3 regions of the Alishewanella sp. HH-ZS genome follow, and region 2 is predicted to be linked to each of the others. Evidence: predicted binding sites of a transcription regulator. Region 2 holds the regulator's gene; each other region holds the start of a gene.
What was found. Region 2 encodes MetJ, which represses methionine synthesis genes. Its sites were predicted from a motif close to TAGACGTCTAGACGTCTA; they were not measured.
Positions count from the first base shown of each region.

Region 1: the regulator MetJ is predicted to act here: its motif matches at 2,932-2,949, upstream of metK (methionine adenosyltransferase).
Region 3: the regulator MetJ is predicted to act here: its motif matches at 8,831-8,848, upstream of A9165_RS12435 (cystathionine beta-lyase).

Region 1 covers NZ_LZEJ01000004.1:7,954-18,350, forward strand. The annotation lists gene epd (erythrose-4-phosphate dehydrogenase) at 1-680, opposite strand, end outside; gene tkt (transketolase) at 732-2,729, opposite strand; gene metK (methionine adenosyltransferase) at 3,125-4,273, shown strand; gene A9165_RS02430 (AbgT family transporter) at 4,457-6,037, shown strand; gene rsmE (16S rRNA (uracil(1498)-N(3))-methyltransferase) at 6,155-6,883, shown strand; gene gshB (glutathione synthase) at 6,892-7,851, shown strand; gene A9165_RS02445 (YqgE/AlgH family protein) at 7,890-8,447, shown strand; gene ruvX (Holliday junction resolvase RuvX) at 8,447-8,866, shown strand; gene A9165_RS02455 (DUF1653 domain-containing protein) at 8,850-9,116, shown strand; gene A9165_RS02460 (tRNA/rRNA methyltransferase) at 9,127-10,005, opposite strand; gene A9165_RS02465 (hypothetical protein) at 10,181-10,397, opposite strand, start outside.
Region 2 covers NZ_LZEJ01000022.1:29,453-39,849, forward strand. The annotation lists gene priA (primosomal protein N') at 54-2,330, opposite strand; gene rpmE (50S ribosomal protein L31) at 2,440-2,652, shown strand; gene A9165_RS10270 (tetratricopeptide repeat protein) at 2,746-3,648, opposite strand; gene A9165_RS10275 (malic enzyme-like NAD(P)-binding protein) at 4,096-5,340, shown strand; gene metJ (met regulon transcriptional regulator MetJ) at 5,409-5,744, opposite strand; gene metB (cystathionine gamma-synthase) at 5,925-7,097, shown strand; gene A9165_RS10290 (aspartate kinase) at 7,109-8,215, shown strand; gene A9165_RS10295 (ligand-binding sensor domain-containing diguanylate cyclase) at 8,365-10,397, shown strand, end outside.
Region 3 covers NZ_LZEJ01000031.1:19,699-30,095, forward strand. The annotation lists gene A9165_RS12395 (energy transducer TonB) at 1-124, shown strand, start outside; gene A9165_RS12400 (pre-peptidase C-terminal domain-containing protein) at 212-1,585, opposite strand; gene fre (NAD(P)H-flavin reductase) at 1,961-2,668, opposite strand; gene A9165_RS12410 (2Fe-2S iron-sulfur cluster-binding protein) at 2,694-2,972, opposite strand; gene ubiD (4-hydroxy-3-polyprenylbenzoate decarboxylase) at 2,969-4,453, opposite strand; gene A9165_RS12420 (class II aldolase/adducin family protein) at 4,606-5,250, shown strand; gene A9165_RS12425 (EAL domain-containing protein) at 5,341-6,111, shown strand; gene A9165_RS12430 (TonB-dependent siderophore receptor) at 6,203-8,701, opposite strand; gene A9165_RS12435 (cystathionine beta-lyase) at 8,883-10,055, shown strand; gene A9165_RS12440 (TonB-dependent receptor) at 10,314-10,397, shown strand, end outside.

The DNA.
Region 1 (10,397 bases), on a different contig from region 2:
GCCAGATGCGGCATAATCCGCTCGATCCCCAGTGCCAGCTTGGTATCCACCGGAATAATGGAGTGGCTGGCCGCACGGGTGCGGCGTAGATCCGGATGATAGGCGTCAATCACCTGCTGGTCATTCATTGACGCATGAATGGTCGTAATAGTACCGCTTTCAACACCAAAGTGCTGATCCAGTACCTGGATCACCGGAACAATACAGTTAGTGGTACAGGAGCCGGCTGAAATCACTTGCATCTGCGCGTCTAACAAATGCTGATTAATGCCGTAAATTACTGTGGCATCGATATCGGCGTCCGCTGGGTGCGAAAATAACACTTTTTTGGCACCGGCCTGCAAATGCCAGTTGGCGTGCTCCCGGCTGTGAAAAACACCGGTACACTCCAGCACAATATCCACCCCAAGCTCGCGCCAGGGTAACGCCAGCGGATCAGGTTCATTAAAGAGTGCAATCTTGTCGCCGGCGACACTCAAGCCACCCGGGATCGCCGCAACCGGATAGCGAAAACGGCCATGGGCACTGTCGTAACGTAGCAGATGCGCCACACCTTCGGCTTGCGCCAGCTCATTAATCGCAACCACCTGCAACTGCTGTTGCCAGCCGTTTTCATAAATGGCGCGCAAAATGTTGCGACCGATACGGCCAAAGCCGTTTATTGCCAGTTTAATTGTCATAAGCTCAGCATGAAAAAACGGGCCCGGTAAGGGCCCGTTACAAAACCAGAATTACGCCAGCAAGTTTCTGGCAGTCGCCAGCACGTTAGCGGCGGTAATACCAAAGTGTTCAAATAGCTGCTCAGCCGGTGCCGACTCACCAAACGTCTGCATACCAATCACGGCGCCATTTAAACCAACGTATTTATACCAGGTATCCATAATACCGGCTTCCACCGCAATCCGCTTGCTGACACTGGCTGGCAGCACGGCTTCACGGTAACTGGCGTCCTGTTGCTCAAACACATCCGTCGATGGCATAGACACAACTCGCACGGCCTTACCTTCGGCTTGCAACGTTTTAGCAGCCTGCATCGCCAGCTCTACTTCGGAGCCGGTAGCAATGATAATTAGCTCAGGCGTCGCGGCAGAGTCCAGCAGCACATAGCCGCCGCGCTTAATCGCGGCCAGTTGTGCTGCGGTACGCGGCTGCTGTACCAGGTTCTGGCGGGTAAAAATCAGCGAACTTGGGCCATCTTGGCGCTCAATCGCTTGCTGCCAGGCCACCGCTGATTCTACCTGATCGCAAGGGCGCCAGTTCATCAGATTCGGGGTAACACGTAAGCTGGCCAGCTGCTCGACCGGTTGATGCGTTGGACCGTCTTCACCCAAACCAATTGAATCGTGGGTATAAACAAAGATCACTCTTTGCTTCATTAACGCTGCCATCCGCACTGCATTACGGGCATATTCCATAAACATCAGGAAGGTCGCGCCGTAAGGCACAAAGCCACCATGCAGCGCGATACCATTCATCATGGCCGACATACCAAATTCGCGCACTCCGTAGTAAACATAGTTACCGGCGGCATCGTCTCTGGTCAGCGGCTTAGAGCCAGACCAAATGGTCAGGTTGGAGCCGGCTAAGTCGGCAGAGCCCCCCATAAACTCCGGTAATAGCGGGCCAAAGGCATTCAGCGCATTTTGTGATGCCTTACGGGTGGCGATAGTTGCCGGGTTAGCTTGTAATTGCTCAATATACGCCTGACTTTGTGCTGCCCAATCGGCAGGTAAGGTACCGGCATGACGACGCTTAAACTCGGCGGCCAGTTCCGGATAAGCTTTTTCGTATGCAGTAAAGCGCTGTTGCCAGCTTTGTTCTGCTGCCGCACCGGCTGCCTTGGCATCCCAGTCAGCATAGATATCCGCCGGGATTTCAAAGGGGGCATAAGGCCATTGTAAAAATTCGCGGGCAGCGGCAATTTCCGCTTCACCCAGCGGTGCGCCATGGCAGTCATGGCTGCCACCTTTATTCGGTGCGCCATAACCGATCACGGTCTTGGTACAGATCAGTGTCGGTTTGTCGGTCACGGCGCGTGCCTGTTCAATGGCCGCTTTAATCGCTTCCGGATTATGGCCATCAACATTGGCCACGACATGCCAGCCGTAGGCTTCAAAGCGCGCCGGGGTATTATCGGTAAACCAGCCTTCAACATGGCCATCAATCGAAATACCGTTATCATCCCAAAACGCAATCAGCTTACCCAGGCCAAGGGTACCTGCCAGCGAACAGGCTTCGTGCGAAATCCCTTCCATTAAACAGCCATCGCCCAGGAACACATAAGTATAGTGGTCCACCATGTCAAAACCGGGGCGGTTAAACTGCGCCGCCAGCGCTTTTTCGGCCAGCGCCATGCCCACGGCATTGGTAATACCCTGCCCCAGCGGCCCGGTAGTGGTTTCAACACCGGGTGCATAGCCAAATTCAGGGTGACCCGGGGTTTTCGAGTGCAGCTGGCGGAATTGCTTTAAATCTTCTATCGATAAGTCATACCCGGTCAGATGTAATAAAGAGTAAATCAGCATCGAGCCGTGACCATTCGACAGCACAAAGCGGTCCCGGTCGGCCCAGCCCGGGTTTTGCGGGTTATGTTTCAGATAGTCACGCCATAACACTTCGGCAATATCGGCCATCCCCATTGGGGCGCCTGGGTGGCCAGATTTAGCTTTTTGCACCGCGTCCATACTTAAGGCACGGATGGCATTGGCGAGTTGTTTACGAGATGGCATGCAGACTCCTGACAAATTGCGCTGATAATTCAGACTTGAGGTTCGCAGTGTAACCCGACACAGGCTGTTACTAAAATGATTACTGTGGGGGTTTAGATGGCCGTATTTTCACCCAGCCGCCGTCAGATGGCAAATGATTATCTGTGACCTTTTTTGCAGCGCAGTGATCCGGCAGCTAAGGTTTACGTAATTTCCGGCATGAAAGACGTCTGGGCGTAAATTTTTCTGGTAATCGCCGGGGGCTTTCACTAAAATAAGCGGCTATTTTTTTGGCGCCTGCCGGCTATACATTTTGAGTTATATTGTGAGTTGGCAATTGCTGCGCCTGCTTAATCACAGCGCTGTGACAGTGTCACGGCGCTTTATGTATTAACTAACGTGGTGGAAACTAACAGATGGCACAACATATTTTCACGTCTGAGTCTGTATCTGAAGGGCATCCGGATAAAATCGCTGATCAGATTTCCGATGCGGTACTGGATGCGATCCTGGAACAAGACAGCAAGGCGCGTGTTGCCTGTGAGACCTTCGTTAAAACAGGTATGGTGTTAGTCGGTGGCGAAATCACGACTTCTGCCTGGGTTGATATCGAAGAGCTGGTACGCAAAACCGTACGTGAAATTGGCTATACCCACTCCGATATGGGTTTTGATGCCGACTCTTGCGCTGTATTAAATGCTATTGGTAAACAATCACCCGATATCAATCAGGGTGTAGATAAAGCTGATCCGCGTGAGCAAGGCGCGGGTGACCAGGGGTTAATGTTTGGCTACGCCAGTAACGAAACTGACGTGCTGATGCCGGCACCTATTACCTATTCACACCGTCTGGTGCAGCGTCAGGCCCAGGTGCGCAAAGACGGTACCCTGCCGTGGTTACGCCCGGATGCCAAGTCGCAGTTAAGCTTTATTTACGAAGATGGTAAGCCGGTCGGTATCGATGCCGTAGTATTATCTACCCAGCACTGTGACACCATCAGCACGGCTGATCTGCGTGAAGCGGTAATGGAAGAAATCATTAAGCCAGTATTGCCGGCGGAGTGGTTAAGCAGCAAAACCAAGTTCTTTATCAACCCAACCGGTCGTTTTGTGATCGGCGGCCCTATGGGTGACTGTGGTTTAACCGGCCGCAAGATTATCGTAGATAGCTACGGTGGTATGGCGCGCCACGGTGGTGGAGCTTTCTCTGGTAAGGATCCATCCAAGGTTGACCGCTCAGCGGCTTATGCTGCCCGCTATGTTGCGAAAAACCTGGTTGCGGCTGGTCTGGCAGAGCGTCTGGAACTGCAAGTATCTTATGCTATTGGTGTTGCCGAACCTACTTCAATCAGCCTGGAAACCTTCGGTACCAGTAAACTGAGTGAAGACGAGCTGATCAAACTGGTACGCGAGCATTTCGACCTGCGTCCTTATGGCCTGATCCAAATGTTGGATCTGGAGCGACCAATTTATCAGCCTACCGCGGCTTACGGTCACTTCGGCCGTAACGAGTTCCCGTGGGAGCAAACCGATAAAGCTGAGCTGTTACGTCAGTACGCCAAATAACCGATAGCGGGTTAAATGCCGTAAAAAGGAGAGGTGACTCTCCTTTTTTGTTTTAATTTGCTGCCACAACCGATTTGCCGCTTACCCGAAGCGCGCTTTTGTGTATTATTAGGGCGTTTTAGCCTCCAGGGTTTGATTGCGCTTAGCAATCACACAATAAAAAAGAAAGAGAAAGGAACTGCTATGTCAGAACAAACCGCCGCCGTGAATAACGGCTGGATGAACCGTGCACTCAATACCATTGAGGTGATCGGGAATAAATTACCCGATCCGGCCGTGCTCTTTGCACTGTTAATGGTTATCGTCTGGGGCCTGTCCTGGTTATTTTCCGGAATGACCTTTACCGAAATCGACCCTCGCAGCGGACAGCAGGTGCAAATTGTTAACCTGCTATCCGGGGCTGCTCTTACTCAGTTTGCCTCCAATATTGTGACAACCTTTGTTAACTTCCCGCCATTAGGTGTAGTATTGGTCGCGATGTTAGGTTTAGGTGTCGCGGAATATACCGGCTTTATTAATGCCGGTTTACGCTCTATTCTGGCCGTCACGCCAAAGATGTTATTAACCCCAGTGTTAATTGCCGTGGGTGTACTAAGCCATGTGGCGGTAGATGCCGGCTATGTGCTGGTGATTCCGCTGGGTGCGGTAATTTTCTATGCTGCGGGCCGTCATCCATTGGCCGGTATCGCAGCAGCCTTTGCCGGTGTTTCCGGTGGTTTCTCGGCAACGTTCTTTGTCCCTTCCAGCCTGGATCCGTTACTGGCCGGTATGACTCAGGTTTCGGCTCAGTTGCTGGATCCAACTGTTACCATCAACCCGCTAAATAACTATATCTTTACCACCGCATCGACCTTCCTGATTGTATTAGTCGGCTGGTTTTTAACGGATAAAGTGATTGAACCGCGCCTGCAAGCCACTAAGGTTGATGGCGATACGTCACAGATGGTGAAAATGGATGCACTGAGTGCACAAGAGCGGAAAGGCTTACGCGCTGCCGTGATTTCGATGTTTGTCGTGGCCGCCCTGCTGGCACTGAGTATTGTTGTACCTGCCGCAACGCCTTGGGCAGCACCCGCTGAGCAAGTTGCCGAGGGGATGAACCCGCTGCTGGTTGCCGCTTCGCCACTGATGAAGTCGATTGTGACGCTGATTTTTGTATTCTTCCTGGTACCGGGTATTGTCTATGGTTATGTCGCCGGTACAGTGCAAACTCACCGTGATATCATCAAAGGCATGAGCAATGCGATGAGTGGTATGGGCTACTATATCGTGATGGCGTTCTTCTGTGCGCTGTTCCTGTATGCCTTTAACCAGTCGAATCTGGGGGTATTACTGGCGTTAAAAGGCGCCAATGCATTAAAAGCCATGGGACTGCCACTGGCAATGACGCTGGTGGGTATCGTGTTTTTATCCGGTTTAGTTAACCTGGTTGTCGGTTCAGCTTCTGCCAAATGGGCACTGATTGGCGCCATCATGGTGCCAATGCTAATGGAACTGGGTATTTCCCCGGATCTGACCCAGGCCGCCTACCGCGTCGGTGACTCTTCGACCAACATTATCACCCCACTACTGCCATACTTCCCGCTGATCGTTGTGTTCTGTCAAAAGTATGTGAAGAACAGCGGCATTGGTACTCTGGTAGCGTTAATGCTGCCCTACTCTATTGCGATGCTGGTACTCTGGACTGCCTTCCTGCTTGGCTTCTGGGCACTGGATATTCCGCTGGGTTTAGGTGCGACTTACGACTATATCCCCAACCGCTAAGCAACACGCGTTTTGACTAAGGCCCTGCGGGGCCTTTTTTTATGGATTAGCGCCGGGTTAAGACAAAACACTGTTAATATTAGCCTCATGCTTTTTTCAGTTAAACAGAACGACAAGATGCGAACAATACGAATCTACCAGCCATCAGCCTTGCCAGCCGGCGCTAAGCTTGTCCTGAGTGACGACGCGGCCAACCACGTCGGCCGGGTTCTGCGCATGCAAGCGGGACAGCCGTTACAATTGTTTAATGGCGATGGCAAAAACTATGTCGCTACCATCAGCGAAGTCGGCAAGAAGCAGCTATGGGTTACTATCGACAGCAGCAGTGACAATCCGGTCGAATCCCCGCTGCGTATCCATTTAGGTCAAGGCATTTCCCGTGGTGACCGGATGGATTTTGCCATTCAAAAGGCGGTAGAGCTTGGCGTGACCGAAATCACCCCGCTGTTTACCGAGCGCTGCGGTGTAAAACTGGATGCCGAGCGTTTGGCAAAACGTACCGAGCAGTGGCAAAAAATTGCGATCAGCGCCTGCGAGCAAAGCGGACGCAGTGTGGTGCCCACAGTGCACACGGCGGTGAGTCTGCAACAATGGCTGACCACCCCAACAAAAGCTTTACGGCTGACCTTGGATCCGCGCGCTGCCGCCACCATTAAGACCCTAACTCCGGCCAGCGATATTCAGTTGGTAATAGGTCCGGAAGGTGGCTTTACCGATACCGAAGTCAGCCAGACCGCGGCCGCCGGCTTTACCGGTATTACGCTGGGTCCGAGAATTTTGCGCACTGAAACGGCAGCGCTGACCGCGATCAGCGCCCTGCAACTGCAATTTGGCGATCTCGCCTGAGGATAAGCATGACAGCAATTAAACTTGGCATCGTGATGGACCCGATTGCGGACATCAATATCAAAAAAGACTCCAGCTTTGCTATGCTGCTGGAAGCGCAACGCCGCGGCTATGAAATTCACTATATGGAAATGGCGGATCTGTATTTACTGCAAGGTCAGGCCCGCGCCCGGTCGCGCTTACTCAGTGTCGAACCCAACCCGGCGCGCTGGTATCACTTTGGTAGCGAACAGGATCTGGCGCTGAGCGAGCTCAACGTGATTCTGATGCGCAAAGATCCGCCCTTTGATACCGAATATATCTACTCCACCTATATGCTGGAGCGCGCCGAAGATGCCGGCAGCCTGATTGTCAATAAGCCGCAAAGTCTGCGCGATGCCAACGAAAAGCTCTATACCAGCTGGTTTAGTCAGTTTACGCCAAAAACCCTGGTCAGCCGTGATCCTAAGCGCTTAAAAGCTTTCTACCAGCAAGAACAGGACGTGATTTTAAAACCACTGGATGGCATGGGTGGCGCCTCGATCTTCCGCTTAAAACCTGAAGATCCGAATGTCAGTGTCATTTTAGAAACACTCACCGCCCATGGCAGTCAATATGCGATGGCGCAGCGCTATATTCCGGAAATTGTCGATGGCGATAAACGCATCTTAGTGGTTGACGGCGAACCTGTGCCATACTGCTTAGCACGGATCCCCGCTTCGGGTGAAACCCGTGGTAATTTAGCCGCCGGCGGCCGTGGCGAAGCCCGTCCGCTGTCAGACAGCGACTGGGCCATTGCCAAAGCCATAGGCCCAACCTTAAAGGCCAAAGGTTTAATCTTCGTCGGCCTGGACGTGATCGGTGACAAACTGACCGAAATTAATGTCACCAGCCCGACCTGTATCCGGGAAATCGAAGCCGCCTTCCCGATCAGTATTACCGGTATGTTATTTGATGCTATCGAGCGTCGCCTGGCAGCAGGTTCGTAGTAAGTTGGTCGCACCACAGGTTGATCAAGGAGAACAGTATGCAAGGTTTCCAGAATCATTTTTTAATCGCAATGCCATCACTGGACGATCCGATGTTTAAACGCAGTGTGACTTACCTGTGTGAGCATAACGCAGAGGGTGCCATGGGCATAGTGGTCAATCATCCAATGAATGTATCACTGGCTGAGCTGTTAGAGCAGCTGGAAATCAGCTACGACGCCAAGAGTCCGGCGGCACAGGCCAAGGTGGTTGCGGGCGGGCCGGTACAGCATGACCGCGGCTTTGTATTGCACACCGCCAAGCCTGGTTATCACAGCAGTTTACAGCTGGAAAATGGTTTAATGGTTACCACCTCGAAGGATATTTTGCAGGATCTGACTACCGAGCAGGCACCGGAGAAGTTCTTACTGGCGCTGGGCTATGCGGGCTGGACTGCCGGCCAGTTGGAACAGGAAATCGCCGATAATAGCTGGTTGGTGATCCCGGCCGACAACCGCATTATTTTTGATCTCAGCCATGCCGAGAAATGGCAAAAAGCTACGGCCAGTATCGGTATTCAACCGTGGCAACTGACCGGTGAGGCAGGACACGCCTGATGACCGCCCGCACTATTTTATGTTTTGATTATGGCACTAAAAGCATCGGCGTGGCCGTAGGCTCAGAGCTGACCGGCAGCGCCACCTTGCTCGCTGCTTTAAAAGCTAAAGACGGCATCCCGGATTGGCAGCAAATTGAACGCTTAATTCAGGAATGGCAACCACAGCTGTTGTTAGTGGGCTTGCCACTAAATATGGACGGCAGCGAGCAGGAGTTTACCGCCCGTACCCGTAAATTTGCCAACCGCTTGCATGGCCGCTTTGGTTTACCTATCGCTTATCATGATGAGCGTTTATCCACCGCCGATGCGCGTAGCCGCTTATTCGCCGAGGGCGGTTATCGCAATTTAAGCAAAGATAAGGTGGATAGCCTGTCGGCGCAGATTATTTTTGAAGGCTGGTATGAACAACAAGGCTAAACCGGCGTTAGCGCCGGGTTATTATCAGCATTATAAAGGCGCTTATTATCAGTTGCTGGATCTGGCCAGGCACAGTGAAACTGAGGAATGGCTGGCGATCTACCGGGCACTGTATGCTGACTTTGGCCTTTGGGCCCGCCCTGCCACCATGTTTGCCGAAAACGTTGAAATTGCCGGTGAGCTGATCCCACGTTTTCAATATATAGGCACTGAGCCGCCGGCAGGTTTAACCCTGCCAGTTGCCGATTAGGCCGCCAACATTAGCCTTGCTGCTGCCGGTACCACTCGCCTAAAATCAGGCTGGCCGCAACACTGACATTCAGTGACTCTACCTTGCCTGAGCCCGGAATTTGCAGCGCAATATCGGCACTTTTCGCCACATTTTTCGATACGCCAAACATCTCCTCGCCAAATACAATCACCACTTTGGCCGGCAAGGCCGTGTTATAGAGCGAGCTGCCGCCATGGCTGGATGTGGTAATCAGCGTATAGCCCGCGTCTTTACAAAGCTTAAGCGCCAGCGGTAAATCATCACATGCCAGGCCATCGACAAACTCACCACCGCCTTCAGCTGTGCGTAAAGCGGCACCGGATTGTAATAACTGCGGCTCGCGCATAATAATGCCGTTTACGCCAAAGTGGGCGCAGCTACGGGTAATAGCGCCCAGATTGTGCGCATTTCCAACGCCGTCGAGGCTGAGTAAGCAGTCTTGCTTTAACATCTTATTTTGTTGCAAATACTGGCCGATATTCTGGATAGGTCTGCGTTTGGCAAGCATCACCACACCACCATGATGGCTACTGGCGGCAATTTTTTCTAACTCAACTTCATCAACGATATGGTAAGCCTTTTTTGCAGCAGCCAAATGCTTCATGACATCCGCAAATTTTGGTGCCATTTTTTCAGACACATATAATCGAATAACCGCTTCTGGACGTTGTTGAAACAGCACGCGGCAAGCGTTCTGGCTATAGACTTTTATCTCATCGTCATGTACTGACTTTGCCGATTTAACTGTTTGAGGTTTTGTAGTTACCGTTTGACGGTTAAGCGTGTTCCCGGCAGGCTTATCCGTTTTTGCCCAAGGCTTTTGCAACGGGTTAGCAGCTTTATTTTTGTTTGGACGGTGTTGAGACATCGGTGTTCCAGTATAAGTTTTTTAGCCAGCAATCATTAATTCTGTGAATTTTAACAGCTACAACTCAATAATACTTATATTTTCAGGTGACACCGTTTGCCAGACACTACAGATTCTTACAAATCTCAGTACGGAAAAGCATTCCTTACCGAATAACTAAGGCCGATATCTATACTCAGAAGTATGAGCGCCACTGAGCGACATCAGTGGCGGTAAAAATAAAGTGATATATCGTCGTTTGTTCATTAAAACGAACCGGTACCTGAAGTATAAGCTGTCGCCCGATACCGGTGTCGATAAACCCTTTTTGTTTGTAACCCATGGTCTGGGTCCCGAACATAGCTGGATATGCGTATAGCTCAGAGACATTTATCTGAAAACCAAAACGCTTT
Region 2 (10,397 bases):
TCCGATCTGTTACCAAAACAAGCCGTGGCGCTGCAGTCACTGGTTTTCGCGGCTTAACTTAAATCCAGCGCATCGACATCGAGCTGCCATTTGATTTTACGGCTCAGCGGCCATTGCGATACCTCTGCTAAAACCTGACTTAGCAGTTGATGCAGCAGCGGCCGTTGTGCGGCATAGAGGTGTAATTGCCAGCGGTATTTACCTGCCCGGCGTTCCAGCGGCGATAACAGAGGGCCGAGCTGTTGAACCTGAGGTTGCTGCTGACAGTAGCTGGCAACCTGCTGTAGCCACTGCTGGCAAAGCTCACTCTGATGGGCTTCTGCTCTGAATAGCGCCATATACTGACAGGGGGGTAACAGGGTTTGCTGGCGCTCCAGCAGGGCACTGCGGGCAAAGGCGGCATAACCGTTTAGCATGATGTCCTGCAGCAAGGCGTGTTCCGGATGTTGGGTTTGCAGTAACACCTTGCCTTTATCATGGCCACGACCGGCCCGGCCGGCAACCTGGGTCAGCAACTGCCCCAGTTGCTCAGGAGCACGAAAGTCGGCGCTATACAGGGCGCCATCGACGTCGACAATCACCACCAGAGTAACAAAGGGGAAATGATGGCCTTTAGCCAGCATCTGGGTTCCCAAAATCAATCTGGGGCCAGGTTGCTGAATTTCGGCTAACAGGCTGGCGAAAGCACCTTTACGCCGGGTGCTGTCACGGTCAAGCCGGGTCACCGGGACCTCGGGAAACAATACACTCAGATGCTCTTCCAGTTGCTCGGTACCCTGACCGACCGGCGCCAGCCGGGTACTACCACAGCCGCCGCATTGTCGTGGTACGGCCCGGGTGGCACCGCAATGATGGCAAACCAACTGCCGGCTATGTTTATGGTAAGTGGTAAAAGCACTACAACGCTGACATTCGGTCAACCAGCCGCAATCCTGACAGCTGAGGGCCGGTGCAAAACCGCGACGATTTAAAAACAGCATCACCTGTTTGCCCAGTTTCAGCTGTTGCTGCATTTGTTGAATGCTTTGTGCGGCCAGTCCGTGTTGTAAAGCCTGTTGCTTCAGATCGACCAGCTCCAGCTGCGGCATTGCCTGACCACTGGCGCGGGCTGTTAGTGTCAGCTTGGTAAAACGACCTTGCTGGCAGTTGTACAGTGATTCGAGACTCGGCGTGGCCGAGCCAAGCAGGATCGGACAGTGCTCCAGTGCTGCGCGCTTTATTGCCAGATCCCGGGCGTGGTAACGAAAGCCGTCTTGCTGTTTTAGTGACAGGTCATGTTCCTCGTCAATAATAATCAGTCCGAGCTTGCGAAAAGGTAAAAACAGCGCCGAGCGGGTACCTATTACCACAGCTGCGCTGCCACTGGCCGCTTGCAGCCAGCAGTTAAGCCGCTCGCCATCACTTAAATTTGAATGCCAGACCAGTACCGGGGCGCGGAAACGTTTGCTAAAGCGTTCCAGCGTTTGTGGGGTCAGGCCAATTTCCGGTAGCAATACCAGTATTTGCTGACCGAGCTCCAGCAGGGAGGGGATGAGCTGCAGGTAGACTTCGGTTTTGCCGGAGCCGGTGACACCTTCCAGCAAAAAGGGCCGGAAGCTGCCCTGGGCCTGATTAACGGCGGTCACTGCCAGAGCCTGATCAGCGGTTAGTTGCAACGCCGGCTCGGCTAAGCCCTGATAGTGATAGGGTGCGATCGCCGTTTGGAACGACTCGACCAGCGCCTTGGCCATTAATTGCTTTAGCGCACTGCCGCTGTAATGGCTTTTGACGGTCGCTTCATCCAGCGCTTGTGTTGTCAGGGCCTGCCACAATTCTGCCTGTTTAGCCGAGCGCGAAAAGCTTTGCAGGTTAGCGGCTTTACCGCTGTCGGTCAGTCGGTACGCTCGGGGCAGGTAGTCAGCGAGTGGGCGGCCTTCACGCAACAGTGCGGGTAAGGCGGCCGTGAGGACCTCCCCCAGTGGATGGTGATAGTAATCTGCAGCGAAACTAAGGAGTTGGCGTAGTAAAGTTGGCAAGACCGGCGTCTGATCGATCACGGCAAGCACCGGTTTAAGTTGTTGCTCACTGACGTCGGGTTTAACCGCTAATTGCCAGACAATCCCCACCAATTCGCGTTTACCAAAGGGCACCCGCACCCGGCAGCCTATGCTCACCTCAAGTTCAGGCGGTAACAGGTAATCAAAATGCTGGCGCAAGGGTACGGGCAGGGCAACACGGATCGCAGTCACAGCAGCTTCCATAGCAACAAAATCAGGCTTTAAGTTTAAGGAAGCGCGTGCGCCTTGCCAAGCAAAACAAAATTCTGTGCTTTTCCGGTTTTCTGGTTGCAACTTCAGCGGCTATCTATTAAGCTACGCGCCCTAAATTAACTGTAATTACGTATGGTGTCTGGCGATAAAAAATGCGACCAGATGGCGATACGGCCTAACGAGGTAACCCATGAAACCAGGTATCCACCCGGAATACAAAGAAATTACTGCAACCTGTACTTGCGGTAATACCTTCAAAACCCGTTCAGCTCTGTGCAAAGACATCCACTTGGACGTTTGCTCAGCTTGCCACCCGTTTTATACCGGTAAGCAGAAAGTGTTGGATGTTGGTGGTCGTGTTGACCGCTTCAAGAAGCGTTTCTCTGTACTGGGCAACCGTTAATCGGTACCAAGTACGAAAAAACCGGAGCCTGGCTCCGGTTTTTTTATGCCCTATGCTCAGCGAGAGCATAGGTTTCAGCATTTGTTACTTGTTTTACTTGCCACCCGCCAGGGCTTCAGAAATTGAGCCAGAGCTGCTATCCGGGCGGATAACACCGCAGTTACTGCCACTTTGGTCGCAGCTGACGCCCCGGATCCGGCTTCCTACCGAGCGGCTGTCGTACTGTCCGGTGGCAGTTAACCTTCTGACAATGCCTTCCAGCATATTATTAGCCTGTAATGCCTGGTCTGTTACCCGGATCACTTCAATATTCTCGACTTGCCGTAATTCATCAACCAACGTCTGGTGTTGCTGATCAGCAGCGAGTAGAGCTGTCACTTCCTGCAAGTAAGGACGGGCGGATACCTGTCCGGCCAACACTAACTTCCGGTATAGCTCGGCGGCGCCCGGCAGATCCTGCTCGACACCGGCGCCATGTTGTTTTAACTGTGCCAACAGCAACATGGCACTGGCCAGTCGCTGCTCTGTGGCTAACTCCAGTAGATTAATCGCTTCCGGCAACTGGTCATCCTGCTCAGCCTGCAGCAGTTGTACCGCTTTAGCATATTGCGCCGGGGCATATTTTAGATCGACGGCCAGATCAAGCAAACGTTGCGACTCAGCAAGATCTTGTTCCAGCATAAAACCATTTCTAAGCCAGTCGGACATCAGAAAGACCGCCATAGCGTTGCGCTGGCGCACGCCCATCCGCAAATAACGAATGGCTTGCTCGTTACTTTGCTCCAGACCATCGCCGGTCGCGTGAGCCATTGCTACCAATGCTGCTGCATCACCGCTGCCGCTTCGCGCCAATCTGATCAGTCGGCGCAGTTCTTTACTGCAATCGGTATCGGCACATACCCGGTCATTATCCGCCGCGCTGGCATAACTGGTATTTGAATATAAAGTCAGGGATGCAGTGCTGCACAACAGGGCTGCTAAAAGTAGCGCTTTCATAAAACCTCTGGTTAAAAAACAGTTAATGGTGTCGATTTTAGCTACATACGGCTGAGGGTCAAGTTTTGGTCAGAAGCAGATTGTAAACAAGTGTGTCGGTTAACATAATGTGAGCAACTGGCGCAGCCAAATTTGCGTTCCATTCCAGGTTTGAGTAACTGCGCTCGCCTGTTAAATCCTTCGTCAGCGCCTGCTAAGCAGAACACAGCGCAGATAATTGGATGTCCAGAACTCTTGGCGGCTGAGCATTTTCTTGTTATAACTGGTTACGAATTATACCAAAGTCGTAATGACGTTACTGCCTTAGTCTGGTACGTCCAGCACGATTTCAGTGTTTTTCCAGATCAGAGCTCATTAGAATGAGCCGACCACCGGCCCGCTGTATAACAAAAAACCTATAAATTAGTGCCGTAGTCTGTACCTACACTTACTCAGGAAAAAATTGGAATGTCAGATTTCAGAGAACAAGCGCTGCGTTATCACGCAGAACCTCGCCCAGGGAAAATCAGTATCGAAATCAGCAAAGCTGCCGAAACCGTTACCGATCTGGCACTGGCTTACAGCCCCGGTGTGGCTGAACCGGTGCGTGAAATTGCCGCAGATCCGGACAACATTTACAAATACACTGCCAAAGGCAATATGGTCGCCGTAATCTCTAACGGCACGGCGATCCTGGGGTTGGGCAACCTGGGCCATCTGGCGTCAAAGCCGGTAATGGAAGGTAAGGCGCTGCTATTCAAACGCTTTGCCGGCCTGGATTCAATTGATATTGAAGTATCGCACCGCACTACTGAAGAATTTATTACCACGGTCGCCAATATAGCTGACACCTTTGGTGGTATTAACCTGGAGGATATCAAGGCGCCGGAGTGCTTTGAGATTGAGCAGGAACTGATTAAGCGCTGTAATATCCCGGTATTCCATGATGACCAGCACGGTACCGCTATTGTCACTGCTGCCGGCCTGTTAAACGCGCTGGAGATCCAGGGCAAAGATATCCGCAAAGCCATTATTGTTTGTATGGGTGCCGGCGCGGCTGCCATTGCCTGTATGGAGCTGCTGATCAAGTGCGGCGCTATGCGTGAGCATATCTATATGCTTGATACCAAGGGGGTGATCCATACCCGGCGTGAAGATTTGAACCAGTACAAGCAGCTATTTGCGAACAATACCGATAAAAGGACCCTGGAAGATGCGTTGCAGGGTGCTGATGTCTTCGTTGGTGTTTCCGGTCCCGATGTCCTGCCGCCGGCAGCATTAAGCCTGATGGCGGATAAGCCGGTGATCTTTGCCTGTTCCAACCCGGATCCAGAGATTAAACCTGAACTGGCGCACGCCGAGCGTGGTGATTTGATTATGGCTACCGGGCGCTCGGATTATCCGAATCAGGTGAATAACGTGCTGTGCTTCCCCTTTATTTTCCGTGGTGCATTGGATGTGCGCGCCAGTGTGATTAATGATGAGATGAAGCTGGCAGCCGTGCAGGCGATCCGGGCTATTGCCAAGGAGCCGGTACCGCAGGAAGTGCTATTGGCGGCTAAAGTTAGTAGTCTGGAGTTTGGTAAAGGCTACATTATTCCGAAGCCTATGGATCCCCGGTTATTACCACGGGTCGCCCGTGCGGTAGCTGAAGCGGCAGTCAGCTCAGGGGTAGCCAGGATCCCGATGCCGGCAGCCTACTTTGATGCCTGAGAGTATGATTGCCAGTAAATAAAAAACCGCCGAAAGGCGGTTTTTTATTGCGAACCGGTTAGCGTTATTTATTCTTCATCGCTGTCGGCTTCGATAATCACCGGAATTTCTTTACCCATGCTGGTCAGGATTTGTCTGACTTCAGCCGGGATTTGATGTGGATTATCTTTACGCAAGTCGTCGTCTGCCGGTAGCGGCTGACCGGTAAAAGCATGCAGGAAAGCTTCGCACAGTAACTCACTGTTAGTGGCATGCCGCAGATTATTGACCTGGCGGCGGGTACGTTCATCGGTTAAAACTTTTAAAACATTCAGCGGTATCGAGACGGTAATTTTTTTAACTTGTTCTGATTTTTTACCGTGTTCTGCATAGGGGTGAATATATTCACCATTCCACTTAGCCATAAGGGATCCCTTGTCGTTAATTTTTGTTTTGCAGCGTAGCGCAAAACGGGAATTCTACTGCTTTCTGTCGGTGAGTCAAATAGTGTGCAACAAATAAAGATTATAGACGGCTAAATGGTTTGACTTCCAGTTAATAATGAATATACTTTTAGACGTCTAAACATCTAAAAGAGTTAAAGCATGAGTCATCGCCATCCCGCTACGATTAGCGCCCGGGCAGGTATCGCTGAAGATACCGCCTTCGGTGCCATCACGCCGCCCCTTTACCTGACCTCGACTTATCAGTTGCCGGCCTTTGGTCAGCCCGGTCCTTATGATTATTCGCGCTCGAATAATCCTACCCGCGATATTCTCGGTGAAGCCCTGGCGGAGCTGGAAGGTGGTGCCAAAGCCATTGTTACCAATACCGGAATGTCGGCGTGTCTGTTAGCGCTGCAGTTATTGACCCCGGCTGATACCTTGGTGATCCCACATGATTGCTACGGTGGCAGCTACCGTCTTTTTACTAATCTGGCGCAGAAGAAGCAGGCGTTCCAGCTGGTGATTGTCAATTTTCAACAGCCGGATTGGCCTGAACAGATTAAGCGGGCGGCACCGGCGATGATCTGGCTGGAAACACCGAGCAACCCCTTGCTGCAAATCACTGATATTGCTGCGGTGTGCCAGCTGGCAAAAAGTCTGACCGCAAAGGTCGTGGTAGATAACACCTTCCTGTCGCCGGCATTACAGCGGCCGTTGGCACTGGGGGCCGATCTGGTGGTGCATTCGACCACCAAGTTTATTAATGGCCACAGCGATGTGATTGGTGGTGCGGTGATCTGTAAAACGCAAGCCTGCGGTGACGAGTTGAAATGGTGGGCGAACTGCCTTGGCCTCACAGCAGGCGCTTTTGATAGTTATTTAACCTTACGTGGTTTGCGGACTCTGACCCCTCGCTTGCAGTTGCAGCAGCAGAATACCGCCGAGGTGGTGGCCTTTCTGCAACAACACCCGCTGATTGGTAAGGTGTACTATCCCGGCCTGGTGGATCATCCCGGCCATCAGATTGCTAAGCGCCAGCAATCTGGCTTCGGCGCCATGTGCAGCTTCGAGTTAAGCGCCCCGCCAGCCTTACTGACCACCTTTTTCAGTAACTTACGCTACTTCACGCTGGCGCAGTCTTTAGGCGGGACGGAAAGTTTGATTTGTCATCCTGCGACCATGACCCATGCCTCTATGGACGCAGCGGCCCAGGCCACTGCCGGGATAGGGGCAACACTGATTCGGGCGTCGGTTGGTATTGAATTAGCCCAGGATCTTATTGCCGATTTAGCTCTGGCACTGGATGCCGTGGCTGCGGTACAACAGCAGTAAGTGGAAGTAGCATGAGTGATTTTAAGCAAGTAAAATCGGGTGTCGCAGCGCCTTTGACAACGCTCAATATCGTGGTCGCCGGTACCGGTAAGGTCGGCGCCGAATTTTTACGATTACTGGCATCGCAGCAACAACGCTTTGCCGGCCAGATCAGACTTAATCTTTGCGCTATCCTGAACTCGCGCCAAGCCTTACTCAGCGATACCATCGAGAGTCAGGCTTGGTCCAGTGCTTTTAGCGATGCCAAGCCTTATCAGCAGGCAAGTTTAGTTGCCTATCTGGCAGCACTGCCCAGCCCCAAGGTATTGATTGATATCACACCCAGTCAGGACTTTGCCAGGCTCTATCCGGCCTTTATCGCCGCAGGTTGTCATCTGATCAGTGCCAATAAACAAGGTGTTACCTTGCCGGGTTCTGAATATCAGCAGATCCTGCAGGCATTGGAGCTTAGTAGTTTACGCTGGTTGAGTAACACCACCGTCGGTGCCGGGATCCCGGTACAGCGGGTGATGCAGGAGTTATTACAAAGTGGCGATCAGATCCGCGAGGTGAGCGGGGTATTTTCTGGTACGCTATCCTGGTTATTGTGTCAGTATGATGGTACTACAGCCTTTTCTGAACTGGTGTTACAAGCACAGCAGCTGGGCTATACCGAACCAGATCCACGCGATGATCTTTCTGGTAAAGATGTCCAGCGTAAGCTGCTGGTATTGGCTCGTGAGCTGGGTGCAGAGTTAGAATTAGCGGATATTGAGCTGGAACCACTGTTACCTGCCGGGTTAGCAGACGGTGATCTGGCCGGATTTTGGCGTCAGCGTCAGCAATTGGATCTGATGCTGGCTGAGGCTTATGCTAAGGCAACTGCCGAAAATAAGGTGCTGCGTTACGCCGCCAGTCTGCGCTTAGCTGACGGGCAGGTACAGGCCAGTGTCCGTTTAGTTGCTGTGGACAACAAGGCGCCGCTGGCTGCATTGGCACCCTGTGACAATATCTTTGTTATCACATCTGACTGGTATCAGCAGAACCCGCTGGTGCTGAAAGGTCCGGGCGCCGGCCTGTTGGTAACGGCCGGTGGTTTGCATGCAGACTTAGCGGAGTTAGTGAAGTCTGTTCGTTAGTCTAAGGCGTGTTAATCTTTGCGGAAAAAACAAGCAGCGAACGTCAACACGCCCTAAATGCTGGTATGACTTGGCAATTAAGCTAAAACTCAGGTAATCTGAGCATAACGGCAGTATTGCCTGCTGCAACGGATGAATGGATTATCTGCATGCCATTATTGCACCTGTGTTGCTGGTTGTTGTGCATCTTTCTGGCCATCGCGCCCGGCGCTGGCGCTACCCCTGCCAAATTTCATTCCGAGCCCGGCCCGGTGCCGGCGCTGGATAATTATTTTAAAGAAAGCCTGAATACCCGAGATGGCTTACCCCACAACACCATTAATGCGCTGGCTCAGACCGCAGATGGCTATTTATGGTTTGGCACTTGGGAAGGTGTCGCGCGTTACAATGGCCGCGAATTCAAAATTTTTGACCGTAGTCCGGAAACTGGCTTACCGGATGTCGGGGTCAGAACTTTCCATGTCGATTGGCAGCAAGATCTTTGGATTGCCGGTTCCCGCGGCGGATTAGTCAAAGTTAGCAATGGTGTCTGGCACGCCTATCCGCCGCTGGGGGTACTGATTAACCGGGTGCTGCTGGATAGTCAGCGTCGATTGTGGATCGCCACTGAAGGTAAAGGCTTGTATTTGCAGGATGAAGCTGGCCAGCGCCGGGTCTGGCACCGGGCTGATGGCTTGCCCTCAGAGCAGGTACATAGTTTACTGGAAGACGCGACTGGCCGGATTTGGGTAGGTACCTCGGATGGGCTGGTATTCCTGGATCCGGATCTGCAGATCCAACAGGTTGCTTCCGCCGAGTTACAACGTACCCCGGTATTTGCGCTACTTGAGCGGCAGCATGAATTATTGGTCGGTACTGAGCGCGGACTTTTTGCACTGAGCGACCCGCAGGCTCAGCCGCTATCCTTATTGGCCAATGTGCCGGTTTCGTCATTATTGCCACAAGGCCCGGATATTTTATGGATCGGTACCGTTGATCGGGGATTATTCCGGCAAGCCCGTGGCGTGACCGAGCAGCTGGATATCCGCCAGGGCTTACCGAATAACAGGGTACTGGCGCTGTTACTGGATAAAGAGAATAGTATCTGGGTTGGCACTAACGGCGGTGTATTCCGCTTGCGTGATGCTCCTTTCAGTACCTTTACTACCGAGCAGGGCCTGGCCAGTAACTTTGTCCGGACTGTGTTATCGCATTCCGATGGCTGTCTGTACATTGGCAGCAGCGGCGGATTAAATCGTTACTGCGATGGCAAATTAAGCCGCTTAGATTTAAGTACTGTCAGTGTCGGTCAGTCAGTATTGAGCCTGGCCGAGGGGCCTGATGGCAGTTTGTGGGCCGGTACCTATGCCGATGGCCTGGTCCAGCTTCGCGACGACAAGGTCGTACAACATTTTCATGCTGACAACCGCTTGCCGGCGAACGAGGTGCGGGCGGTATTGCCGCTGGCAGATGGCAGTGTCTGGGTTGGTACGGCGCTTGGAGCTGTCTGGCTGAGCGCTGCCGGTGATAAGCTGTATGGCCGGGAACAGGGCCTGCCCAGCCCCTTTATAATGGGGCTGTATCAGAGTTCCGATCAGCGGATCTTTATTGGTAGCGGGGCCGGTGTTGCAGTGCTGTCTGCAACAGGTGAGTTGCAGCGTTTAGATCTGAGTCGTTTCGATGACGCTGATTACGCCTTTGGTTTTGCCGAAGATAAAGAAGCTGGCTTATTGTGGATGAGTACCGATCGTGGGTTACTGGCATATCACTTACAGACCGATAAAATCAGCATGATAGGCCGGGCGCAGGGCATGCCGTTTGATAAGTTATTCCAGTTGGTATTAGACCAACAAGGGCATTTCTGGGTTAGCAGTAATCGCGGTGTATTAAGGCTAAACCGGCAGCAAGCGCTGGAAATCGTTAACGGACAGCGGGGCTGGATTGATATTGAGTTATATGGCGAGAGTGATGGCATGGCCAGTGCTCAGGCCAATGGTGGCTCCGCCAAAGCTGCAACGGTGCACCATGATGGTTCGGTTTGGATCGCGACCTCCATGGGCGTTAGCCGGGTGCAGCCAGAGCGCTTGCAACAATTCGCGCGGCTAACCCCTCCCGTCGTTGTTGAAGAGCTAATTGTCGATGGAGAGTCGCTGGCACTGCGGCAAACGCACCGGCTGGCTCCGGGTACAAACCGTATTGAGTT
Region 3 (10,397 bases), on a different contig from region 2:
GCGTGAGGCGCAGCGTCTTCTGGCCACAACAGATCCGAACTGGCAAACCTATCTTCTGAGCCAGCAGGACCCAGTGGTAATGGCCTGGCAGGCGACCGGATTGTTGCCCAAGCCGAATCATTGAGTATATTCGATACAGTCGGTACGCAATGCGCGCCGGGAGATTAATCCCAGAGGGTAGAACTCCCCTCTGGGATTGTCGCGGCTAACCCTAGTAGGGATTAGTCGGGGTATAGAAACTACTGAAGTTACCGTTAATGCCAAGACGGGTCGGGGTGACAGAGCTGCTATTGTTCAGCAGATTGTAACTGTCACCCGGTTGCAGCCGGTAGCGCAGCAAATCATGCAGGATCACCGGCTGACCACATTGCCGCTGCTGATACTGAGTTTGGCTATCAGCGCGCAGCACATAAACTTCATGCTGGCCGTCGACCGTTGTCTGGCCATTCGCCTGCACAAACAGCGAGGTGCGCTCTGACACTCCGATCACCCGGCCATTGCTACCTAAATGCGCCTGAAATACTGCTGAGCGTCCCATCCGGTCGCGCTGGGCAAAATGGGTATCATTTAACGTATTGGCTAGCATTGGGATTTGTAGGAAGTTGTTACTGAATTTAATGGTGTTATGGCAGAAGTCGGTGACCACTTCCGCACTGACCGCGCCTTGCACGCCGTCCGGATTGTAGACCGTCTGACTTAAGACATGGTTGCCGGCAGAGGTACCACCAACCACACCACCTTTGTTATAGACATATTGAATCGCTGCGTCGACCTTAGTACCTTGCCAGTTACTGATATAACTGCTTTGGTCACCACCGGCAATCCAGACAAATTCCGCGGTACGGATCACCCAGTCAACATAGTCGCTGTTTGCTTTAGTGCGGCTATCGACAATTAGCGTCTCGACAGAGGCAGCGTTGGTTAAGCCTTGCAGATAAGTATTATAGGCACCGGTGCCAGTGGTACGTAACACAACGATATTGCCGCCCTGAATATGGGGCGCAACACGCAGACTAAACGCGTCATCCACATCGGTACCGCCACCCATCAGTAGTGCTGCCGGTTCGGTCAGGTTAACGCAGGTGTCTGTCAGGCTGCCTACCCGGTATACCGTTAAGCTACCTGGTTTGCTGGGTCGCGGCCCGTAGTTACAGGCTGGCGCCGGCGAGCCACCGCCACCCCCGTTAAATTGTACCTGTAACTGATAGTTACCTGTCCCGGCATAGCGGGTTACCTTGATATAGTGGCGACCGGCGGCGGCGGCCTTATAGGTGCCGGTCTCCGGATTGCTGGCGCTTTGTCCGGATAAAATATAGCTGCCACTATCCCGGTATAAGAACCAATCAAAATCTGCATTACTGCCATGGCTAAGACTCACGGTAATGTCACCGCTACTGCTGGTATCAAAGAAATACCAATCAACGTCATTGCGGCTACTGATACTGGCTTGTACCGTGACACCGGAGCATAAGGGGCCATTAGCCGCACTTTCGGTATTATTATTTTCAGCTTCCTGTGTCAGGCAGGCGTGCGCATGGCTACTGAATAACAGTACCAATGCACCTAGATGCATATATCTCTTCATTGTTGCTTCCTGTTTCTTGTTGTTATGAAAAAGCCCAGAGTGGGCGATAACCACACAGCAGAATGCCGGAAAGGCGTCTACCGTGTCGGTATAGGGTTAAACCGAGAGAGTTTTAGCGGTGATTTATTCGTCGAACCACTCGGATAAGTGGTAGTCAGTGGAGCAGGCATGTAGCCCCTGCCAGCGGAACGCCAGACAAGTCGCATCAGTATGATGAAGGGGCTTTGGCTGCATATCAAGATCGGTTAATAGATGTTATTTCAACTATTGACCTGAAATTGCAGCTTGTCAAGTTTCTAAAAGGCCTGCTTAAGCTGCCAATCTAGTGGGCGCCGCCAAATCGCTTAACTCTCAGGCGCCGTTTTTGGTCAGAATTCAGATATAGGCAAAGGCGTCGGCAAACATTTGCTCTCGGTGAGCGCCTTGCTCTGTGAAAGCTTCCCGCGCCACACCTGCCATCGCAAAGGGGCCGGCGATGTAAATATCGTAGGCCTCCAGCGAGACAAAATCCTGCAGTATCGCCTCGTGCACCAGACCGCTGCGGCCCTGCCAGGCAGCATTGGGTTCCTGCACGACCGGAATAAAGGAGTATTTGGCGTTGCTGGCGGCCCACTGCTGCAGCTCGGTTTGATAGTACAGCGCTTCTTCCTGCCGCACACCCCAGTATAAGAATACCGGTTTATCCTGCTTAGCGGCTGCTAAAGCCATTGCAATGCTATGCACATAAGAGAAACCGGTACCACCGGCCAGCAGGATCACTGGCCGTTCACTGTGCTCACGCCAGCCGGCATGGCCCAGACCGACCTCAACCTGAACCGCCGCCCCCTGATTAAAGGCCTGTTGCAAATGCAGCAGGGCGGCACTTGACCAATTATCGCCCGCTGGCGCGCCGATATGTAACTCCAGGTAGTCTTGTCCCGGGATACTGGCAATAGAAAACGGGCGTTTATCATCGGCAGTCAGGCAGAGCTGCAAATATTGGCCGGCAACGAAGCCCGTCGTCTGCGCCGGTTTTAGCAGCACTTTGCTGATAACCGGTGTTAGGGCTTCGATGGCAATAACCTGACAGGAAATAGCGTTCATAGGGCTCTCAAGGTTCAGGCGGCAGCTAGCCGCGGATAAAAGGGTGGTGCAGCTCTAAATCAGAGTCTGCAGTCGCCAGACAGCAATACACAAATTGCTGCTGGCGATCGGTTTCGGTTAATGGGTTAGGGTCGGCGTAACTGACACTACCACTGCGCAGTTTACACACGCAACTGGTACAGACACCCTGGCGGCAGCGGTGCGGGAAATCGATACCCTGCCGCAAGGCAGCGGCGAGGATACTCTCACCTTGTGCGACCTCAAAGGTTAGTTTTGCCGGTAGGATCCGTACCTGATAGCTCATGTTTTTTGCTCTGGTAAAGTGATACCCAATGACGGCCATAAGGCATCAATGCGCTGTTTAATCGCCGGATCCATGACGATAGGCTCGCCCCACTCACGGTTAGTTTCGCCTGGCCATTTATTGGTGGCATCCATCCCCATTTTTGAACCTAAACCGGATACCGGTGACGCAAAGTCGAGATAATCAATAGGGGTATTTTCCACCAGCGTGGTATCCCGCGCCGGATCCATCCGGGTGGTCATCGCCCAGATTACATCCTTCCAGTCGCGGGCATTGATATCATCATCACAAACAATCACAAACTTGGTATACATAAACTGGCGTAGAAAGGACCAAACACCCATCATTACCCGTTTCGCATGTCCCGGATATTGCTTTTTCATCGTCACCACCGCCAGCCGGTACGAGCAGCCTTCAGGTGGCAGGTAGAAATCGGTAATTTCCGGAAATTGCTTTTGTAAAATCGGCACAAAGACTTCGTTTAGCGCCACACCCAGCACGGCAGGTTCGTCTGGTGGCCGGCCAGTATAGGTACTGTGGTAGATCGGATCTTCACGGTGGGTAATATGGGTCACGGTAAACACCGGGAAGTTATCAACCTCATTGTAGTAGCCGGTATGATCGCCATAAGGCCCCTCAGGCGCCAGTTCACCCGGCTCGATATAGCCCTCCAGCACAAATTCGGCACTGGCAGGTACCTGCAGATCGTTACTGACGCATTTCACCACTTCGGTATTATCGCCACGCAGTAAGCCGGCAAAGCCATACTCCGATAAGGTATCCGGTACCGGTGTCACGGCACCTAAAATGGTTGCCGGATCAGCGCCTAAAGCCACCGCTACCGGAAAACGCTGCCCCGGATGCGCTTTTTGCCATTCAAAAAAGTCCAGTGCACCGCCGCGATGCGATAGCCAGCGCATAATCACTTTGTTTTTACCCAGTACCTGCTGCCGGTATATGCCAAGGTTCTGCCGCTCTTTATGCGGGCCTTTAGTGACCGTTAAACCCCAGGTGATCAGCGGTGCAGCATCACCGGGCCAACAGGTCATTACCGGCAACTTTGTAAGATCCACCTGGTCACCGCTCAGAACCACTTGCTGACAAGCGGCTTTTTTTACTTGCTTGGGTGACATATTCAGCACTTGCTTAAAGATTGGCAGCTTACTAAAGGCGTCTTTTAAACCTTTTGGTGGCTCAGGTTCTTTGAGAAATGCCAGGAGTTTTCCAACTTCGCGCAGCGCCGATACCTCTTCCTGGCCCATACCCAGCGCTACCCGCTTTGGGGTACCGAAAAGATTAACCAGTACCGGGGTGTTAAAGCCTTTCGGCTTTTCAAACAGCAGCGCAGGACCCTCTCCACGCAGGGTGCGATCGGCAATTTCGGTCATCTCTAATACCGGATCCACCGGTTGACTGATCCGCACCAGTTCACCGCGCTGCTCCAGTTGTGCAATAAAGTCGCGTAAATCTTTATATTTCATCTTTGCCCTTAATGTTGTCAGCCGCAGCCTGACAAAAGCTGACCGTATTATACATTGCCAGTCATTTCCTGCCAGTTTTGGCCTGCTATGCGGCTGGGGTAAGCCAGCACGGCCTTTTATAATGTCGAAAATAAGGTGACGCGGGTTATACGATGGCGGAGCAGGAAGGGGTTATAAAATTTCAGTTAAGTTATCAGCCGATGGCACTGCCGCCGGCGGTTAACATTGCTGAAATCAATGCCTGGCGCACCCTTTGCGTGCAGCTGGGCATGCTGGGTCAGCATCCGGCACGTTATGACAACTATGGTTTTGGTAATATCAGCCAACGGCTGGGGCAGTCGGCACAGTTTATTATCAGTGGCACCCAAACCGGTGGTAAAAAGGTGTTAACAGCGGCAGACTATGCGTTAGTTAGCCAGTGTCAGCCTGAACTTAACCGTATTGAGGCACTCGGGCCCTGTAAGCCTTCCTCCGAGGCTATGACCCATGGTCAGCTGTACTTACTGGAGCAAAATATTCATTTTGTGATCCATGCACATTGCCCGGCGATCTGGCACTATGCCGATCGTCTGAATTTACCACAAACCCGGGCCGAAATTCCTTATGGTACTGTGGCCATGGCGACAGAGGTTGGCCGGCTATTTGTGGAAACCGCGGTCGTGCAGCAGCGTATTTTTACTATGGCCGGCCATGAAGACGGTGTGGTCACCTTTGGTAGTACGGCGGCCGCCGCCTTTCAGGTGCTGGCCGAGTATTATGCCCTGGCGTTACGTTTGGGTGCTGAGCCGAATATTTAAGCGGCCAGCCGAAAAACTGCCTGAAAAACAAGCGCCGGTTAGTTTTTTCTGGTAAAACTAATCAAAACGGACAGCAGAGACCCTGATAAGATGCAGTTTCCGGCAAATATTAAACAACAAACCTGCAGTGACTGCCTGAGTGGCCAGGATCTGGGCTTTCAGATCCGCATGGCGTTTCAGCCAATCATAGACTGGCATGAGAAAACCATTATTGCTTATGAGGCGCTGGTTCGTGGGCCAAATGGCGAAGGTGCCGGCTGGGTATTTCAGCATATTAACGACGATAATAAATACTATTTTGACCAGGCGTGCCGGGTAAAAGCGATCGAAACTGCGGCCAAATTGGGCTGCAAAACCTTTTTGAATATCAATTTCTTGCCCAATGCGGTTTACAACCCGGAAACCTGTATTAAGGCAACCATTGAAGCCGCCGACACCTATGGCTTTGATCTCACTAAACTGATTTTTGAAGTTACCGAAGGCGAGCAAATTCCAGATAAGGCGCATTTAAACCGAATTTTCCAAAGCTATGCCAAACGCGGCTTTCAAACCGCGATTGACGACTATGGCTCGGGTTATGCCACGCTGGATTGGTTAATAGAGTTAAAACCGCATATTCTGAAATTGGATATGCAGCTGATCCGCAATATTGAGCAGAATCCGGCCAAGCAGTTTATTGTCGAGCGTACGCTAGAGCAGTGCGAGCTGCAGGGTACCAAGGTGTTGGCTGAGGGCATTGAAAGCCGTGCTGAGTTGGACTATCTGACCTCTGTCGGTATTCGTTATTTGCAGGGCTATTATTTTGCCCGACCGGAGCTGGAAAAGCTTGCGACTTTGGCTGAGATTAACGGTCTGGCTTAAGCACTGAGCTTAGCTATAACTGTCGCAGCTCATTACACCAACAGCAAAAACAAAGGCGCCTTGCGGCGCCTTTAGCATTTACAGCTTTAAATTAGAAATTATACGCCACTCGGCCATAGAACAAGCGGCCAGAACGTCCAAACGGTGAGTAGTTCGAAAACGAGGTGGCGCCTGTGGTATTCAGATTGATTGGGAATGCATCCGGATACTGGTCAAAGATATTGTCGGCGCCAAAGGCTACCGTCCAGTTATCGTTAAACTCGTAGCGAGCTTCCAGATCAACCAGTGTTTTAGGTGTTAATACAAAGTCGGTGGCTGCAGTGGTGCCCGGCGCTAACACCTCACCATAGCGGGTAGCCTTTAAGGTCGCGCTTAAACTATCAAAGCTCCAGTTTACCGTGGCACCAATTTTATCTTTCGGTGTACCTTTCTCAAAGGTCAGCACATTCACCCGACCAAACAGGGTTGGCGCCGGATTCAGTGCGGAAAGCTGTGAGGTCGCCGGCACCGATTTCACCTTGGTTTCATTGTAGTTACCTACCAAAGTGAAGTCGAATAAGCCGAGCTTATCGGTGGGTAAGGTCCAGTTAATGACCACATCCACACCCTTGGTCTCGGTGTCGACGCCGTTAATAAAGAAGCGGCCGCCACCAATACCGATAAAGCCCTGAGAAGTCAGATACTCACGCACATTATTCTGAGTCAGGTTTTCGGATAGCACGATCCGATCATCAATATCGATACGATAACCATCGATAGTGATTGAAACTGGTCCAACACGGAATACGGTACCCAGTGAGTAGTTTACCGACTCTTCTGCATCCAGGGCTTTAGCGCCCAGCGCCTGAGCTACCGGATCATTCACCGGGAAGGTGGTAATATCAAACGGAATACCGTTGATAAAGTTGGTAGAGGTAGCCGTAAAGTTCTGTTGCTGCAGAGAAGGCGCACGGAAACCATTCTGTACTGAACCCCGCACGGCAAAGGTATCGGTAAAGTCATAACGCAGTGCTGCCTTGCCGGTCACGTTACTGCCAAAGTCGGAGTAGTCTTCGGCTCTTACCGCTACTGAGCCCAGCATATTGTCGGTCAGATTCGCTTCCAGATCGACATAAACGCCAATGGCGCGACGGGTCGCCCGTACTTCGTTAGAGGGACGGAAGCCCGGGAATACCTGAGCACCCGAAGCAGTCGGTGCACCGTTTAACAGCACGCCACCATTACGCCAGGAATCCGGTTCACCGGCGAAAATGCCGTAACGCTCACGGCGCATTTCTACACCGGTTGCCAGGTTAAGCGGCGAGGCTAAACCATCAACATTAAAGGAGCGTACACCTGACAGGTTAAATACTGCCTGGCCATAACGATAGCCACCGGCATCAAACTCGGTTTTGCTTAACGGGCCAATTGAGCGGTTCAGCGTATTCTCGATGGTAAAGGCCATGCGGTTTTGCCCCCAAACCAGCGAGCTGTCTACTGTCCATTCACCGACATCAAACTCATAACCGACCGCCGCACTGGCGTCTGTGACATCAGGGGCAATAATTGGCAGGAAGCCATCCGGATGAATTTCCGGTACGTTACGCACGTCATTCGGTGTACGGAAGAAACCGGCAGAGCGTGCTTCGCGATCCTGATAGCTCAGCCAGCCATACACCTTACCATTTTCCAGGGTTTTACCGGCATTGGCGAAAAAGGTGAACTGGTCCAGTTCCGGCTCGCCATACCAGGCATTAAAGCGATTGACCAATGCTTCACGTGGATCAAACTCGCCATTGACTCTGTTGTATTGCTGGCGGTGATCCCAGCCACCGCGCTCAGTGCGCTCTGCCTCTTTATATTCTGCCGATACCGTCAGATAGCCGTTATTACCCAGTTCAAAGCCGCGCCAGCCGCTTAACGTCAGCGTTTCTCCATCTACCCGGCTGCGGCGAAGGGTGCTGGGCGCGCTCCAGGTGGCACCGGCAACTACCGGGGTAGTGGGTACAGTGTAACTGGTATCGCGCCAGGCATAGGAGCTGGTAAAGTTACCGCCTTCACTGGCTTCGCGCAGCCGCACGTTGAGTACCCCGGCGATTGCATCTGAGCCATATTGGGCTGAGGCGCCGTCACGCAAGACTTCAACCGAATTGATAGCAGCGGTTGGAATAGTATTTAAATCCACCGCCGATGAACCACGCCCCACAGTTCCATTAACGTTAACCAGGGCTGCAGCATGCCGGCGTTTGGAGTTAACTAATACCAGAGACTGGTCTGGCCCTAAGCCACGTAAGGTTGCCGGGCGCACCGTATCGGTGCCGTCAGCCAGGCCGGGACGTGGGAAGTTAAATGAAGGTAAAGCAGTGGACAGCACCTGGTTTAGTTCAGTGGAGCCGGCGCGGGTCAGGCTTTCGGCGCTGACAACATCAATTGGCACTGCCGTATCTGATACCGAACGGCCCGCTACGCGGGTACCGGTTACTACGATTTGCTCAATACGTTCGGCCTTTTCTTCGGTTTCAGTATTGCTGCTTTGTTGAGCCAGAGCGAGTGGGCTGGAAAGCACCAGCGTCACGGCTAACGCAAGAGGATGGGGCTTGAAGCTATGCATAGGTGTTATCTCCTTGTTATATTTATTAAAGCTAGAACCTCAATAACCTGGTGTCAAACCAGTACCACAATTAAAGATAGCGTGACGTTGACAAAATTATGACTTAGGATGTCGATAACTTAAAGGATACAGACTTCCAGATGTCTTTACTACGCCACTTTGGTCGAATTGGAGCACTAAGATGAAAAAAAATACCCGGTTAATTCATGCTGGCCGCAGTAAGCAATGGACAGGCAGTGCGGTTAACCCACCGCTGGTGCGGGCGTCGACCATCGTATTTGATACGATGCAAGAGCTGCGCGAGGCCACCAAACAGCGCGGTAACCGGGTACCCTATTATGGCCGTCGCGGCACCCAAACCCATTTTGCGTTTCAGGAAGCCATGTGTGAACTGGAAGGCGGTGCCGGCTGCGCGCTTTATCCCTGTGGCGCGGCGGCGGTTAGCGGTGCCTTGTTGGCCTTTTTAAAGCAAGGCGATCACCTGTTGATGGTCGACAGTGTCTATGAGCCGACCCGGGCGCTGTGCGATAAGCTGCTGGCAGGTTTAGGGATTGAAACCACCTATTATGACCCGCTGATCGGTGCCGGTATCGCGGCGCTGATCAAACCCAATACCCGGATGATCTTTCTGGAATCGCCTGGTTCGCTGACGATGGAAGTGCAGGATATACCTGCCATTTGCGCGGTGGCGCGGGCGCAGCAGATCATTACGGTACTGGATAATACCTGGGCCTCGCCGATTTTGTGTAAGCCCTTTGAACTGGGCGTGGATATCTCAATTCAGGCGGCGACCAAGTATATTATCGGTCACTCTGATGTGATGCTTGGCACCGCCAGTGCCACTGAGCAATATTGGCCACAACTGCGCGAGCATAGCTATTTAATGGGCTACTGTGCTTCAGCCGACGATGTCTATGCTGCCAGTCGTGGCTTGCGCACCTTAGGGGTGCGGTTAAAGCAGCATGAACAAAATGCGTTGCAGGTGGCGCAGTGGTTAGCACAGCGACCCGAGGTGGCGACGGTACGGCATCCGGCCTTTGCCGATCACCCAGGTCATCAGCAGTTTAAACGTGATTTTAGCGGTAGCAATGGCTTGTTTTCGTTCGTGTTGAGCCAAGGCTCACTAAAACAAGTGGAAGCCTTTATCGAAGGAATGCAGCATTTTAAAATGGGTTTTTCGTGGGGCGGCTATGAAAGCCTGATCACAGCAACCCTCAATGTGCAGGCTCTACGTCAGGCCAGCCACTGGCCCTACAGCGGGCCCTTGATCCGGCTGCATATCGGCCTGGAAGATCCGGAGGATTTAATCGACGATTTGCAGGCGGCTTTTCAGCGCTTTCATGCGGCCATATAGCATTGCATAACTATGCGATTCTGTGGCTGGCGCTGGCTAGGATTGTCTGCATTAGTGCAGCCTAAATCTGCTCTAAAAGCCAGCAGTTTGGTTTTTTCTTATTCAGGAACTGCATAAATACTCACCGATCGGTATTTTTCAGGCAGTTTTTGCTGGCGATTTCACCACAATTCCCTACAATGCGCGCCCTCTGCAGCAGTGCCGGCACAGGTACTGCTGAGTTGTATCAGCCACTGGCTGTTTTATTCAGGAGCAAGCATGTCTGTATCGTTATCCAAAGTGAATTCTTTGCGTTTAAGTGTGGTGGCCGCTGCCGTTGCTGCAGCCAGTCCACAGTGGGTT